DNA from 4 places in the Rhizobium sp. BE258 genome. Region 1 is predicted to be linked to each of the others. Evidence: riboswitches for the same ligand, from Rfam matches in the RefSeq annotation. Region 1 holds a riboswitch; each other region holds the start of a gene.
What was found. A riboswitch is a leader RNA that binds a small molecule or an ion and turns the genes downstream of it on or off. The one in region 1 is predicted to bind thiamine pyrophosphate.
Positions count from the first base shown of each region.

Region 2: another riboswitch for thiamine pyrophosphate. It lies ahead of J2X43_RS03410 (ABC transporter permease); the one in region 1 lies ahead of thiB (thiamine ABC transporter substrate binding subunit).
Region 3: another riboswitch for thiamine pyrophosphate. It lies ahead of thiM (hydroxyethylthiazole kinase); the one in region 1 lies ahead of thiB (thiamine ABC transporter substrate binding subunit).
Region 4: another riboswitch for thiamine pyrophosphate. It lies ahead of J2X43_RS12005 (YkoF family thiamine/hydroxymethylpyrimidine-binding protein); the one in region 1 lies ahead of thiB (thiamine ABC transporter substrate binding subunit).

Region 1 covers NZ_JAVDWL010000005.1:289,522-293,159, forward strand. The annotation lists gene J2X43_RS19705 (MDR family MFS transporter) at 1-910, shown strand, start outside; TPP riboswitch at 965-1,079, shown strand; gene thiB (thiamine ABC transporter substrate binding subunit) at 1,129-2,151, shown strand; gene thiP (thiamine/thiamine pyrophosphate ABC transporter permease ThiP) at 2,151-3,638, shown strand, end outside.
Region 2 covers NZ_JAVDWL010000001.1:731,600-735,237, forward strand. The annotation lists gene J2X43_RS03395 (sugar ABC transporter substrate-binding protein) at 1-258, shown strand, start outside; gene J2X43_RS03400 (hypothetical protein) at 333-578, opposite strand; gene J2X43_RS03405 (outer membrane protein) at 759-1,391, opposite strand; TPP riboswitch at 1,533-1,635, shown strand; gene J2X43_RS03410 (ABC transporter permease) at 1,748-2,488, shown strand; gene J2X43_RS03415 (ABC transporter substrate-binding protein) at 2,522-3,460, shown strand; gene minC (septum site-determining protein MinC) at 3,592-3,638, shown strand, end outside.
Region 3 covers NZ_JAVDWL010000001.1:968,615-972,252, forward strand. The annotation lists gene thiD (bifunctional hydroxymethylpyrimidine kinase/phosphomethylpyrimidine kinase) at 1-88, opposite strand, end outside; gene thiE (thiamine phosphate synthase) at 85-720, opposite strand; gene thiM (hydroxyethylthiazole kinase) at 717-1,520, opposite strand; TPP riboswitch at 1,574-1,670, opposite strand; gene J2X43_RS04535 (sn-glycerol-3-phosphate ABC transporter ATP-binding protein UgpC) at 1,712-2,773, opposite strand; gene J2X43_RS04540 (sugar phosphate isomerase/epimerase) at 2,796-3,638, opposite strand, start outside.
Region 4 covers NZ_JAVDWL010000003.1:306,620-310,257, forward strand. The annotation lists gene J2X43_RS11995 (ABC transporter ATP-binding protein) at 1-587, opposite strand, end outside; gene J2X43_RS12000 (ABC transporter permease) at 584-1,372, opposite strand; gene J2X43_RS12005 (YkoF family thiamine/hydroxymethylpyrimidine-binding protein) at 1,400-2,008, opposite strand; TPP riboswitch at 2,000-2,110, opposite strand; gene glpK (glycerol kinase GlpK) at 2,251-3,638, shown strand, end outside.

The DNA.
Region 1 (3,638 bases):
CCTACTGCTGGCGATGACGACGACGAGCATCGTGCTGATGGCCGATGGCAGCGAGCTGTTCGGCTCGATCCTGGCGCCGCAGAGCCTTGGGATCATCGGTATCGGCGCGCTTTGCGCCATCGCCTGGGTCTTCGTCGAGCGCCGCGCCGCCGAACCGATCGTGCCGCTATCGCTGTTCCGCAACCCTACCTTCCCGCTTCTCCTGATCATGTCGATCACCGGCGGCGGCATCGCTATCGGCATGGCCAATTACTTCGCGCTGTTCCTGCAGACGACCACGGGCCTGTCGCCCTCGCATGCCGGCCTGCTCTTCGTCATGTTGACCGGCGGCCTCGTCTGCGGCTCGCTCTTTGCCGGGCGCATGATCTCGCGCACCGGACGCTACAAGCCCTTCGCCATTGCCAGCCTCTCCTGCAGCGCGGTGGCCTTCGCGCTCCTGACCCAGGTCCATGCTGGTACGCCGCTGCCGATCATCGGCCTGCTGATGATGCTGCACGGCATCGGCATCGGCTTGTCGCAGCAGGTGCCCGTCATCGGCGTCCAGAACGCCGCTCCGGCGCGTGATGTCGGCGCCGCCACCGGTTCCGTCACGCTGTCGCGCATGGGCGGCGCCTCGATCGCCATCTCCATCTACGGCGCCATCATCGGCTCACAGCTGGCAAAGGTCGGCGTTTCCATCCCCGGCGTTACGGATATCGAGCAGCTGACGCCGAAGATGATGGCAGCCCTCCCGGAAGCCAGCCGCCAGGCTGTCGCCGATGCCTATGCCAGCGCCTTCACGCCGATGTTCATGACCTCCTGCGCCTTTGCTCTGATTGGATTGATTGCAGCGCTTTCGCTGAAACCGGTCCAGTTGCCGCGCCACGGCGAGACCAAGAACACGGCCGCAGCCGCCGAAGCCGCCGAGTAGCGGCAAGGGCGCGCTGCGCCCTTGTCATAAAGCCTGCATCACTATACATCTGCCAACGCTCTAACGGGGTGCCCTGTATCCGCAAGGATATCTGGCTGAGAGGCTTTCAAGCCAACCCGCGGAACCTGATCCGGCTAACACCGGCGGAGGGATTAGACGCGTGACACCAGGCACCGCCCTTTTCCCCATGAAACAACTTTTTTAGGAGGAGGCGCGCCATGCCCGGCCGCAAACCATTGATCGCATCATTCGTCACGGCTTTCCTTGCCGCAACAGTCACTCTGTCTCCGGCGCAGGCCGCCGACAAGACGCTGACCATTTACACCTACGAGAGCTTCACCTCGGAATGGGGCCCGGGCCCCAAGGTCAAGGAAGCCTTCGAGAAGACCTGCGCCTGCACGGTCAATTTCGTCAGCGTCGCCGATGGCGTGGCGCTTCTCTCACGCCTGAAGCTCGAAGGCGCCTCGACCAAGGCCGACATCGTTCTCGGCATCGATACCAACCTGATCACCGAAGCCAAGGACACCGGCCTGTTCGACGTAAGCGGCGTCGATACCAGCGACCTCAAGGTACCGGGCGATTTCAAGGACGATGTCTTCGTTCCCTATGACTATGGCCACTTCGCCATCATCTACGACACGCAGACCATCAAGAACCCGCCGAAAAGCATGCAGGAACTGATCGACGGCGACCCATCGCAAAAGCTCGTCATCGAGGATCCGCGCACCTCGACGCCCGGCCTTGGCCTGCTGCTCTGGGTGAAGTCCGTCTATGGCGACAAGGCGCCCGAAGCATGGACGAAGCTCAAGAGCCGCATCCTGACGGTGACGCCCGGCTGGTCTGAAGCCTATGGCTTGTTCACCAAGGGCGAGGCGCCGATGGTATTGTCCTACACGACCTCACCAGCCTATCACATGGTCGCCGAGAACACCGACCGCTATCAGGCCGCCGCCTTCTCCGAAGGTCACTACATCCAGATCGAAGTCGCCGGCCTTCTCAAGAACGCGCCGGATAAAGAACTCGCCCGCGACTTCCTGAAGTTCATGGTGACGCCGGGTTTCCAGGACACGATCCCGACCAACAATTGGATGATGCCTGTTGCGGCCACCTCCACGCCGCTGCCGGATGCCTTCGGCAAGCTGGTCAATCCGTCCAAGACCTTCCTGATGAGCCCGGATGATGTCGCCAAAAACCGCAAGTCCTGGATCGATGAGTGGCTGACGGCCATGAGCATGAACTGATGCTGCAGACGGCTGCGGAACGGAGAAATGCGCTGGCGGGCGGGGCAATCGGCCTCGCCGCCATCCTGCTTTTCATCGGCATCGCCGCCGTCTCGCTGACTGCTTCCGGCGGCAGTGATGCGTTCGCCGGGATCATCTCGGATCCCTACATTCTCCGCGTCCTGCGCTTCACGCTGCTGCAAGCGGTTCTCTCCACGCTGCTCTCAGTTCTCCTGGCGCTCCCCGTCGCGCGGGCGCTTGCCCGCCAGCCGAACTTTCCCGGCCGCATCTGGATCATCCGGCTGATGGCCGTGCCGATGGGATTGCCCGTTCTGATCGGCGCGCTCGGGCTCATTGGCATTTGGGGACGGCAGGGCCTGCTCAATACCGCTTTGCTCAAGCTCGGCCTGTCCGAACCCGTCAGCATCTACGGACTGACCGGCATCCTCCTCGCCCACATCTTCTTCAATCTGCCGCTCGCTTGCCGGCTGATGCTTGCAGGACTGGAGCGCCTGCCCGCCGAATACTGGCTGATGGCAAGCAATCTCGGCATGCGCCCGCGCGCCGTCTTCCGTTTCATCGAATGGCCGGCGATCCGCGGCCTGATCCCTGGCATTTCAGGGCTGATCTTCATGCTCTGCGCCACCAGCTTCACGCTGGTGCTGACGCTTGGCGGCGGACCGGCGGCAACGACGATCGAGGTGGCGATCTACCAGTCGCTGCGTTTTGATTTCGACCCGGGCCGAGCGGTAGCTCTGTCCTTGCTGCAGATTGCCCTGGCCGGCCTCATCCTCGGCGCCATGTCGTTTCTCCCCGCCAGCCGTGACGAAGGGCTGACCGCCGGACGCCACTCCATGCGTTTCGATGGCAGAATGGCGATGGCAAAACTGTCGGATGGCCTGCTCCTCGTCCTCGCTACGGCTTTTCTGCTTTCGCCATTGCTTTCCGTGTTGGTAGCCGGCCTGAGAGCCGACCTCCCGAAGCTGGTCGGCGAGCCGGTCTTCTGGCAAGCCGCAGCGATGAGCTTCGGCATATCCCTTTCCGCCGCCACATTGGCCCTTGTCGTATCAGCAGCCCTGATCCGCGCCCGCCAGACCATCAGCGGGGACAAGCGTTTCACACGCGGCAGCCGCGCCCTCTACGCAGCGATGGGCGGAGCCTCGTCAATGGTGCTGTTGGTGCCGCCCGTGGTGCTTGCGACCGGCTGGTTCATGGCGCTCAGGCCATTCGGCGACGCCTCTGTTTTTGCGCCCGTCCTCGTCGTTCTGATCAACATGCTGATGGCCCTGCCCTTCGTCATGCGCGTGCTTGAACCGGCCTATCTCGTCCATCAGCGCCGCACCGCGCGCCTCTCGGCAAGTCTCGGGATAACCGGCGCGGCGCGGCTGCGGCTTGTCGACTGGCCGGGGCTGCGCAAGCCGTTGCTGACCGCCCTGTCTTTCGCCATGGCGCTGTCGCTCGGCGATCTTGGCGCTGTCGCCCTGTTCGGATCCGATGGTTTTGTCACA
Region 2 (3,638 bases), on a different contig from region 1:
ATCGCCGCATTGAAGAATGGCGGCGCATCCACGGAGAAGATCATCGTCGCCGGTATCGACGCCACGCCGGAAGCCCTGCAGGCGATGAAGGCGGGCGACCTGAAGGTCACGGTCTTCCAGGATGCCAAGGGTCAGGGCAAGGGTTCGATCGATGCGGCTTTGAAGGCGATCAAGGGCGAAAAGATCGACCGCGAGGTCTGGATCCCGTTCCAACTGGTGACGGAGAAGAACATGGCGGACTTCGAACATCTGAACTGAGGCGCGGCTCGCCTCACGGGCCGCGTCATGAAGGCCACGCAGCGCTGACCCGCTCGTGGCCTTTTCACGCGCTCTCAGGTGGCAGGAAGCGGTTCGCTGATGACGACGAAATTGGCGCAGGAATGCTCGACATTGGCAATGCGGATGCGCAACTCGCGCCGCGATGTCAGCAGGAAGAGAAACACCTTCTTGGCGCGCTGTGCCCGCCGCAGGATCTCTTCGCCGCCAAACAGCAGGCCGTCACGCTCACCGAGTTCGAAGGCCACGTGCTCGCTGTAATTCTCGTCCGTAATGGTGATTGTCCCGAGACCCGACAGCATTGTGAGCATTCCTCATCATGAGGAATGACTTTTGTCGAAGTCCTAATTTAGTGCAACACGGTGTTCCGGTTTTCCACGGGGATGTTGGAACACCTAGAGCGGACTTTTGGAAAACGGCTAGCTTCGCGTCACGCCGTGTGAAGGCGTGCCGTCCGCGATCGCGCATTTCATTCCGTCTCCTCAGAACTTGACGCCGACGCCGATCATGATCGTGTTCTGGTTCAGATCGAAATCACCGCCCGCCGCACCGCCGAAGTTGCCGCTGCCGTAGTCGGTATAGCGATACTCGCCGCGGGCAAAGATGTTCTGGGTGAAGGCGTAGTCGATACCTGCGCCGATCGTCCAGCCGTTCAGCGTGTCGGAAACATCTGAAGCCCCGGTCGGATGACCTTCTGCCCGTGCGATCGCCCAGCCGGCGGTTCCGTAGAGCAGGGCGTTGTCGAAGGCATAGCCGACGCGGGCGCGGACCGAGCCCTGCCATGTCGTCTCGACGGAGCCAAAGGCCGTGTCCTCTTCGTTCCAGTTATGGAGGACATCGCCTTCGACGCCGATCACCCAGTTATTGTCGAACTGGTAGTTGTAGCCGGCAAAGCCGCCCAGGATCCCGCCGTTGGCGTCGACATTGGATGCACCGTCAGGATCGAACGTCGTCCAGCTATAGCCACCCTCGGCACCGATATAAGGGCCCGACCAGGTGAAAACCGGCGTTATTGCCTCCGGTTCAACCGGCGCAGGCGGTGGTGTCAGGTCCGCGGCCTGGGCTGATATTCCCGCCAGCGAAGCAGCAAGAACGGTGAGAATAGCGAATTTCATATTCGGTCTCCCTAAATTGCATGACACTTAGATAGGTAGCCCTGGGCCAAAAGTCTCTAGCCCTTTCGATCACAAATGCCTGGGCGCTGCGCAGGCGGCGGATCCACCATTGACAGTCCTTTGAAAACGCGACAGTTTCCCGCCCATTCCGAGGGGAGCATCTGACGATGCTGAGATGGCGCTGAGCCGGACCCTTGAACCTGATCCGGGTCATGCCGGCGTAGGAACGGAACAAGATGCCGCCGGTATCTCCCTTCGTCTTCGCTTTGCCTGGATCTCCATTGCCGTCTGGAGATCGCTTCGCAATGTCTGTTCTGCTGCGCTCACGCCCCTCAGTTTCCACTGACACCTGAACGATGCGCCCTCTCAACGCTCTCTATGGTGCAGTTTTGCTGCTTGCGATCTGGCAGGTGGTCATCTGGCTGTTTGCGCCGGCGCATTTCATCCTGCCTTCACCGCTGTCGGTCGCTTCGGTCTTTGTGCGGCAGCCGCTGTTCCTGCTGGAGCAGAGCCTGACGACGGCGCTTGAGATCGTGCTGGGATACGTCTGCGGAGCAATCTCAGGTGCGGCGGCGGCCTTCGTGCTGTCGGCCTTTCCGGCCGCCGGGGCGCTGGTCTGGCCGCTGGTGCTGATCCTGCAGGCCTTCCCGGTCTTTGTGCTGGCGCCGATCCTGGTCATTTGGCTCGGCTTCGGCATGGCTTCCAAGGTCGCCATGGCAACGATCATCATCTTTTTTCCCGTCGCTTCGGCTTTTGCCGACGGGCTGCGCAGGACCGAGCGCGATATCCTCGATGCCGTATCGCTGACAAATGCCAGCCACTGGCAGACGCTGGTCCGCATCCGGATGCCGCTTGCCGTTCCGGCACTCGTTTCAGGTCTGAGGATCGCTGCGCCGCTGGCGCCGCTCGGCGCCGTGATCGGCGAATGGGTCGGCGCGTCGGCAGGCCTCGGCTTCGTCATGGTCCAGGCCAATGCGCGCATGCAGACCGACATGGTCTTTGCCGCCATGGCGGTGCTGGCGGCGATGACGCTGATCTGCCGGGTGGTGGTCGACAGGCTCACCTCCGGCTGGACGCCGTGGGCAACCACGCGCTGAACGATTTTCAAACTGCACATTCATGGAGCAAACATGCTGCGTCTGATATCCGCCACCTTCCTTGCCCTTGTGGCGCTCGCTTCGCCGTCGCTTGCCAACCACAAGCTGACAGTGATGCTGGAATGGTTCGTCAACCCCGACCACGCACCGCTGGTCATCGCCGGGCAGAAGGGCCTGTTTGCCGCGCAAGGGCTGGATGTCGAGCTCATCCCGCCTGCCGATCCCTCGGCGGTGCCGCGGCTGATTTCCGCCAAGCAGGCTGATATCGGCATCCATTACCAGCCCAACCTCTACCTCGACCACGAAGCCGGACTGCCGCTGGTGCGGGTCGGCACGCTGGTCGAGACGCCGCTCAACACCGTCACCGTGCTTGCCGATGGACCGATCAAGAGTCTTGCCGATCTGAAGGGCAAGAAGGTCGGCTTTTCCGTCACCGGCTTTGAAGACGCGATGCTGAAGCGGATGCTGGAAAACGCCGGTCTCACGAAAGAAGACGTAGAGCTGGTCAACGTCAATTTCGCCCTGTCGCCATCGCTGATCGCAGGCAAGGTCGATGCCAATGTCGGCGGCTTCCGCAATTTCGAGCTGACGCAGATGAAGCTCGAAGGACATGAGGGCAAGGCGTTCTTTCCAGAAGAAAACGGCGTGCCGCCCTATGACGAGCTGATCTTCGTCACCCATCGCGATTCGATCGCCGATCCGCGGCTGCCACGTTTCCTCGCGGCCGTCGAACAGGCCTCGATCTTCATCACCAACCACCCCAAGGAAGCCTGGCAGCTGTTCGTCAAGGCCTACCCCAATCTCGACGACGAGCTGAACCGCACAGCATTCTTCGACACGCTGCCGCGCTTCGCCAAGCGTCCTGCGGCGCTCGATACCGGCCGCTACCAGCGGTTCGGGACCTTCATGCAGGAGATGGGTCTGGTGAAGACCGCGCCCGATGTTGCGGACCTTGCCGTCGAGGTAAAATAGCCCTGTGGCGGCCCTGCCACGGCGCCGTGCAAATGTCCCCGGCCGTTAACTGAACGTTGTGGCCGGGGCCACGCGTTAACTATTTGTTAACCACGAAGCAGGTACACCGAAGCAATCAAAAATTAACCAAGATTGCTAATGTGTTAACCGACGCGCGCTCCATCCGTATCAAAGGCCG
Region 3 (3,638 bases), on a different contig from region 1:
CACGCGCCGAGAAAGCCTTGAGATCGGTCTGGATGCCGGCGCCGCCCGAGGGGTCGGACCCGGCAATCGAGAGGACGTTACGGATCATGAGCGTGCCTTTCTGATGCTGGCTGCGATGGCTGCGGTCGCCGCCTGCGGATCGGGCTGGCCGCAGATCGCCGAGACGACCGCAAGGCCCTCGGCGCCGGTGGCAAGCACCGGGCCGACATGCTCGGCCTTCAGCCCGCCGATCGCTACGGAGCGAACCGGGCAGGCACGAACGAGATCGGCCAGACCTGTCAGGCCGATCGGTTGCTTATGGTCAGGCTTCGTCGCGGTGGCAAAGACCGGGCCGATTCCGGCATAATCGACGATGGCGGGATCCACCGCGGCGGCAAGCGCCGCCGTCTCGACCGACAGGCCGAGGATCATGTCCGGCCCGATCTTCCGGCGAGCTTCAATCGCGCCGAGATCATCTTGGCCGATATGCAATCCGTCGGCACCGAGCGCGATCGCCGCCTCGACATCGTCGTTGACGATGAGCAGCGCGTTGCTGCCCGTGAGCACATGCTGCAAAGCCCGGCCGGTTTCGATCATTTGCCGGGTGTCCGCCGTCTTGTCGCGCAGTTGCACGATGGTCGCCCCGCCGGCAACGGCGGCACGCGCGGTTTCGACAAGCCCGTATCCGGCACAGAGATGCGGATCGAGGACGAGATAGAGGGAAAGATCGAAGGTCTTCACGCCGGGCTGATCCTTGCCGCCTGGTCGAGGCCCGGACCGTCGAGTGCCGCGAGCGCATCAAGGAAACGCCAGGAGAAGGAGCCGGGGCCTTTCGCTTCCAGCGCTGCCTGTTCGCCGGCGACGGCAAACATTGCCAGCGCTGCGACTGTCGCATCGAAAGTCTCCTCGGGCGCAATCGCGGCAAAGGCGCCGGTCAGGCAGGTCAGCGAGCAGCCGAGCGCGGTGATCTGCGGCATGAGGGCCGAGCCGCCGGCGATCCTGACAGCACGCGCGCCATCGGTGACGAAATCGATCGGACCGGTGACCGCAACGGCAGCACCATACTGGGCGGCAATGCTGCGGGCGGCACCTTCCGCCTGCTCGACGGGATCGCGGCTGTCGACGCCCTGGCCGCGGCTTTCGCTGCCGGCAAGCGCGATGATCTCGGAAGCATTACCGCGGATGATTGCCGGATTGAGATCGAGCAGCGCCGCAACGCTCTCCCGGCGGTAGCCCGTCGCGTAATGGGCGACCGGATCCAGCACCCAGGGCTTGCCGTTGCGGGCAGCGGCCTTCGCCGCCTGTTTCATGCCGCTCACCCAGGCGGGCGACAGCGTGCCGATATTGATCGTCAATGCCCCGGATATCGCCGCGAATTCACCGGCTTCCTCTTCGGCATGCACCATGGCGGGCGAGGCGCCCGCGGCCAACACGACATTGGCGGCGATGTTCATCGCGACATAGTTGGTGATGCAGTGAACGAGCGGCGGCGCGGCGCGCAGCGCGGTCAGCAATTGTCCGGGTGATCTCGAAGTCGTCATCTTGCGTCCCTTGTGGGGCGGGGCAAGACGCCGGAGGCCGGACGAACGAAAGCGAAGGGCCTCGAGCGACTCCCTCCGCCAGCATTATCTGGTTCAGGTTCAAAGGGTACCTCTCAGCCCGCCTTCCGGCGAACGCCCCTGTCTCTCAACGCCTTCGTCATCGCAAATTATCGGCGGCTTGTCACGCCCTATCAGTTCAGCCGGGCCTCGCCGCTGACGATACGCTGCTCGCCTTCATCGAAGAGATGAACGGCATCATGAATGGGCGCAACCTTCAGGACATCGCCGGGCGCTGCTCTGATCCGCTCGCGGAAGACGCAGCTGATGGTCTGCGTACCGAGTCTGGCGATGACGAGGGTTTCCGATCCCGTCGGCTCAACGACGACAGTGGTGATCTCGATGCCACCGGGGTCGAGCCGGAGATGTTCGGGGCGGATGCCGTAGGTTACGGCATCGCCCGGACGGCGGTCGCTTGGGAGGATGATGCCGTCTTCGGTGCGGAAACCCACATCCGTCATGCTGCCCTTGATGAAGTTCATGGCGGGCGAGCCGATGAAGCCCGCGACGAACAGGTTGTTGGGCCGGTCGTAGAGATCGAGCGGAGAACCGGACTGCTCGATGCGGCCGTCCTTCATGACGACGATCTTGTCGGCCATGGTCATGGCCTCGATCTGGTCGTGGGTGACGTAGATCGTCGTCGTCTGCAGCCGCTGGTGCAGTTCCTTGATCTCCGAGCGCATCTGGACGCGCAGCTTGGCATCGAGATTGGAGAGCGGTTCGTCGAAGAGGAAGACGGCCGGGTCGCGCACGATTGCCCGGCCCATGGCAACACGCTGGCGCTGGCCGCCGGAGAGCTGTTTCGGATAGCGTTCGAGCAGGCTTTCGAGGCCGAGAATCTTGGCGGCATTGCCGACGCGCTTGTCTATCTCCTCTCGCGGCATACGCTTCAGCCGCAGCGAGAAGCTCATGTTCTTGGCAACCGTCATATGCGGATAGAGCGCATAGTTCTGGAACACCATGGCGATGTCCCGGTCCTTCGGTGCCAGCTCGTTGACGATGTGCTTGCCGATCTGGATCTCACCGCCGGTAATGCCCTCGAGGCCGGCGATCATCCTGAGCAGCGTCGATTTTCCGCAGCCGGACGGTCCGACGAGAACCACGAACTCGCCGTCGCGGATATCGACCGATACGCCCTTGATGGCCTTGAACGCGCCATAGTCCTTGCGGGCATTATTCACGGAAACATGAGCCATTGTCGTCCTCCCCAGGCCGCGATCAGAGCGTGTTCAAGGTGTTTCTGAGAAAGCCGAGGCCGACGCGCTCGCCCTCCTTGCGGGCCTCCAGGTCCTTGCCCGGCCAGCCGTAGGCGGCATCCTCATGCTCGATCGAGATCGTGCCGTCGAAACCGTAGCTCACGGCCTGGCGCAGGAATTTCGTCCAGTCAAGAAGGCCGAGGCCGGGCAGCTTGTATTGCCACCAGCCCTTGCCGTGATAGCCGACGGCCTGCTGTACGGCGGGATCGATCGCGGTGTCCTTGGCATGGAGGATGGCAATGCGGTCCTTGACGTCCTCGAGCGCCTTATAGGGATCGACGCCGATGCGCAGGAAGTGCGAGGGGTCGAATTCCAGCCCGAAGCGGCGGTCTGGAATGCGCTTGAACAGCTCGTCGTAGCCCCTCGGCGTCGTGCCGACGAAATTGTCCTTCGGCCCTGGCCAGTTTTCGATCGCGAAGATCAGGCCGCTCGATGCCGTCTCGGCAATCAGGCCGTTGGTGTAGGCGGCGAAGTCGTCATAATTGGCCTCGTCGCTGGCTTCATCGTTGCGTCCCGGGAAGATCACAAAGATCGGCACACCAGCCTCGCCGATCGCCTGGGCGAATTCCGAGGTGCGCGAGCGCAGATCCTTGCGCTTGGCATTGTCGGCGTCGAGCTGGTTGCCGAAATAGGTGATGGAGGAGACGTAGAGATTGCGCTCGCGAGCGAGTGCCACGGCAGAGCGGACCTTGTCGGGCGTCTTGATATGCCCGCCGACATCGATCTCGATGGCATCGAAACCGGCGGAGGCCGCGAAATCGACCACTTCTTCCAGCGGCCGGTCGTTGAACGTCGACGTATAGAA
Region 4 (3,638 bases), on a different contig from region 1:
TCGCGCACATCATGGGTGATCAGGATCACCGACAGCCCCCGGCGCAGGCAGAGCGCTTCGAGAAAGCGCTGCATCTTCAATCGGGTCAGTGCATCCAGCGCGCCGAAGGGTTCGTCGAGCAGCAGGATCGGCCGCTGCTGGACGACGGTGCGCAGCAGGGCGACACGCTGGCGCATGCCGCCGGAGAGTTCATGCGGCCAGCTGCGTTCGAAGCCCTCCAGGCCGAATTCGGCCAGCAGCGGCGTGATTTCGGCGCTCGCGTCTCGTCTCGACATCCCCGCCATCTCCAGGCCGAGCGCCGCGTTGGCGAGCAGCCGCCGCCACGGCATCAGCGCATCGCGCTGCGGCATGAAGGCGAAGGGGCGGGTTTCTGAGTCCAGCGCATTGCCGTTCATGCGGATACTGCCGCCTGTTTTGGCGACGCTTCCGGTCAGAATCCGGAAGAGCGTGGATTTTCCGGCGCCCGACGGGCCGAGGATCGAGACGAATTCGCCCGCGTGAAGCTGCAGTGAAATGCCATCGAGCACGGCGACGGTGCCGAGACGGCAGCTGAGATCCCGGATATCGAGAAGAGGCTGATCGCTCATCGACGGTCGTCCCGGCTGGTGCGGTGCCAGGGCATGGAGAGCCATTCGACCAGCACGGCCAGCGAAAACAGGATGAGTGTCAGCAGCGAACTGACGAGCACGGCGGCAAGCACCAGATCGGCGCGGAAATTGTTCTTGGCGTTGAGGATATAGACGCCGAGCCCGCGGGCGGCGCCTGCATATTCGGCAAAGATCGCGCCGACGACCGCGTAGGTGATCGAGATGCGCAGTCCGGCGAAGAAGTAGGGCAGGGACGCCGGCAGCCGCGCTACGATGAAGCGCTTCCAGCGTGAGGCGCCCATCGAGGCCAGCAGCTCCTCGATCTCCGGTTCGGCTGCCGCATAGCCGAGGGCAAGGGCCACCAGCATCGGAAAGAAGGTGACGAGGGCGACGAGCAGGATTTTCGGCAGCAGCCCGAAGCCGAACCAGAGCACGATCAGCGGCGCGATGGCGACCAGCGGCAATGTCTGGCTGATGACGAAGACCGGCATCAGGGCGGCGCACAGGCGCGGCGCAAAGTCGATGGCGACCGAGAACAGGAACGCGATCGCCAGCGAGAGGCCGAAACCGGAGATCGTCGCCTGCAGCGTCGGCCAGCTGTTGTTCAGCAGCGCTACGCGTTCGACGAATGCCTGGGTGATGACGCGCGATGGCGCAGGCAGCGTCGTCGGCGGCACACCGGCAAGGTCAACATAGGCTTCCCAGATGGCCAGCAGCGCGCTGACCGACAGCACGGCGGGCGCAGAACGCATGGCAAGTTCCGGCAATCGGATGAATCGCGGCATCGGCAGTCTCCTGACGTGAGGCAGCGATCAGACGGCGGATGGGCTGTTGGCGGAGACGGTAAGGTCGATGGTCACATGGCCATTCGGCGGACCGAAGCGGACGAAGGCTTCGTGAATGGTCGCAAAGACCGCACCGGCATCGCCTTTGACGCGGGTGCAGAAATTCTTCGAGCGGTCGAAAACGCCCGAATTCTTCAGGAAGTCGATGCAGCCGTAGATCTCTTCCATGTGATCGCCGGTGCCCATGACATAGAGCGAGAACTGCGCGGCGGCGGTACGGCCGGTGACCGGCGAGGAGGCTACTGCTTCCAGAGCTGACGCCTTGCGCTCGGCAAGCGGCAGGACCGGACCCGAAAGGGCCTCGGTATGGCACATCGGATCGTCAGGCTCGCCGGGGCAGCCGCGGGAGATAGTGGCGCGCAGCACCGCATGGATGCCATCCGCCGAGCCGCTGACATAGAGATCGCGCATCGCCGCGAAGACGACATCGGGCGTGCCGACGATCAGCGTCGAGATGTCGTCGGTCTCGATTCTGAGCTTGTCGCGATAAGGGGCGAGGGCCGGAAGGGCCGAGAGGATGACATCGACGAAACGGTCGGTCATCGGGTAAAGGGAAATTTGTGCGCCAGAAAACATCGCTCGCCTCGCTCCGCTGGTATTATCCAGATCAGCTCAAGAGTTTGAGGCCATGCGGCCGCATCTCAGCCCCGGCTATACGGAGCACCCCTGTCGTTGGTGCCCTTTAAGCATGCGTCGGCTGGCTTGTAAAGCGGCCGATTTACGACGAGGCAAAATTGCGATCGGCTTTCTTTTCTCTTTCGTTTCTACGTCTTAAATGATCTATCTGAAAGCCGCTGAGCTTAGAGGGAGGGGCAGGCATGAGCGGGTATGTTCTGGCGATCGATCAGGGCACGACATCGACGCGGGCGATCGTTTTCGATGGCGAGATGAAGATTGCAGGCGTCGGCCAGAAGGAGTTCACGCAGATCTATCCGCGCTCGGGATGGGTGGAACACGATCCGGAGGAGATCTGGGATTCGGTGGTTTCGACCATCCACATGGCGCTGCGCGAAGCCAGGGTGAAGGCCACTGACATTGCCGCACTCGGGATCACCAACCAGCGCGAAACCGTCGTCGTCTGGGAGCGTGCAACAGGCAAGCCGATCCAGAACGCCATCGTCTGGCAGGACCGCCGCACCGCCAGCTATTGCGAGAACCTGAAACGCCAGGATCTCGAAAAGCTCTTCACCAAGAAGACCGGGCTGATCCTCGATCCGTATTTCTCCGGCACCAAGCTGTCCTGGATGCTGGCCAATGTGAAGGGCGCGCGTGCCCGGGCCGCCAAGGGCGAACTCTGCTCCGGGACAATCGATACCTTCCTGATCTGGCGGCTGACCGGCGGCAAGAGCTTCGTCACCGATGCGACCAACGCCTCGCGGACGCTGATGTACAACATCGCCGACAATAGCTGGGACAAGGACCTGCTGGAGATCCTGCGGGTACCGGCCGCCATGCTGCCGGAGGTCAAGGACTGCTCCGCCGATTTCGGCATCACCGAGAAGTCGCTGTTCGGCGCCGAAATCCCGATCCTAGGCGTTGCCGGCGACCAGCAGGCGGCGACGATCGGCCAGGCCTGCTTCGAGCCCGGCATGATGAAATCCACCTATGGCACCGGCTGCTTCGCGCTGCTGAATACCGGCTCCGACATGGTGCGCTCGAAGAACCGGCTTCTGACCACCATCGCCTACCGGCTGGATGGCGAGACGACCTATGCGCTCGAGGGGTCGATCTTCATTGCCGGAGCTGCGGTGCAGTGGTTGCGCGACGGGCTGGGCATCATCGATTCTGCCGGGGAGACTGGCAAGCTGGCCGAGGGTGCCGATCCCTCGCAGGAGGTCTATCTGGTGCCTGCCTTCACCGGCCTCGGGGCGCCGCACTGGGATCCGAAGGCGCGTGGCGCGATCTTCGGCCTGACGCGCAACAGCGGCCCGTCGGAGCTTGCCCGCGCCGCACTCGAAGCCGTTTGCTACCAGACGCGGGATCTTCTCGATGCGATGCAGAAGGACTGGAAGAACGGCACCGACGATACCGTGCTGCGCGTCGATGGCGGCATGGTCGCCTCCGATTGGACGATGCAGCGGCTGTCCGATCTGCTCGATGCGCCCGTCGACCGGCCGGTGATCCTGGAGACCACCGCGCTGGGGGCTGCGTGGCTGGCCGGCAGCCGGGCGGGTGTCTGGCCGGATCGCAAGACCTTCTCCGCCAA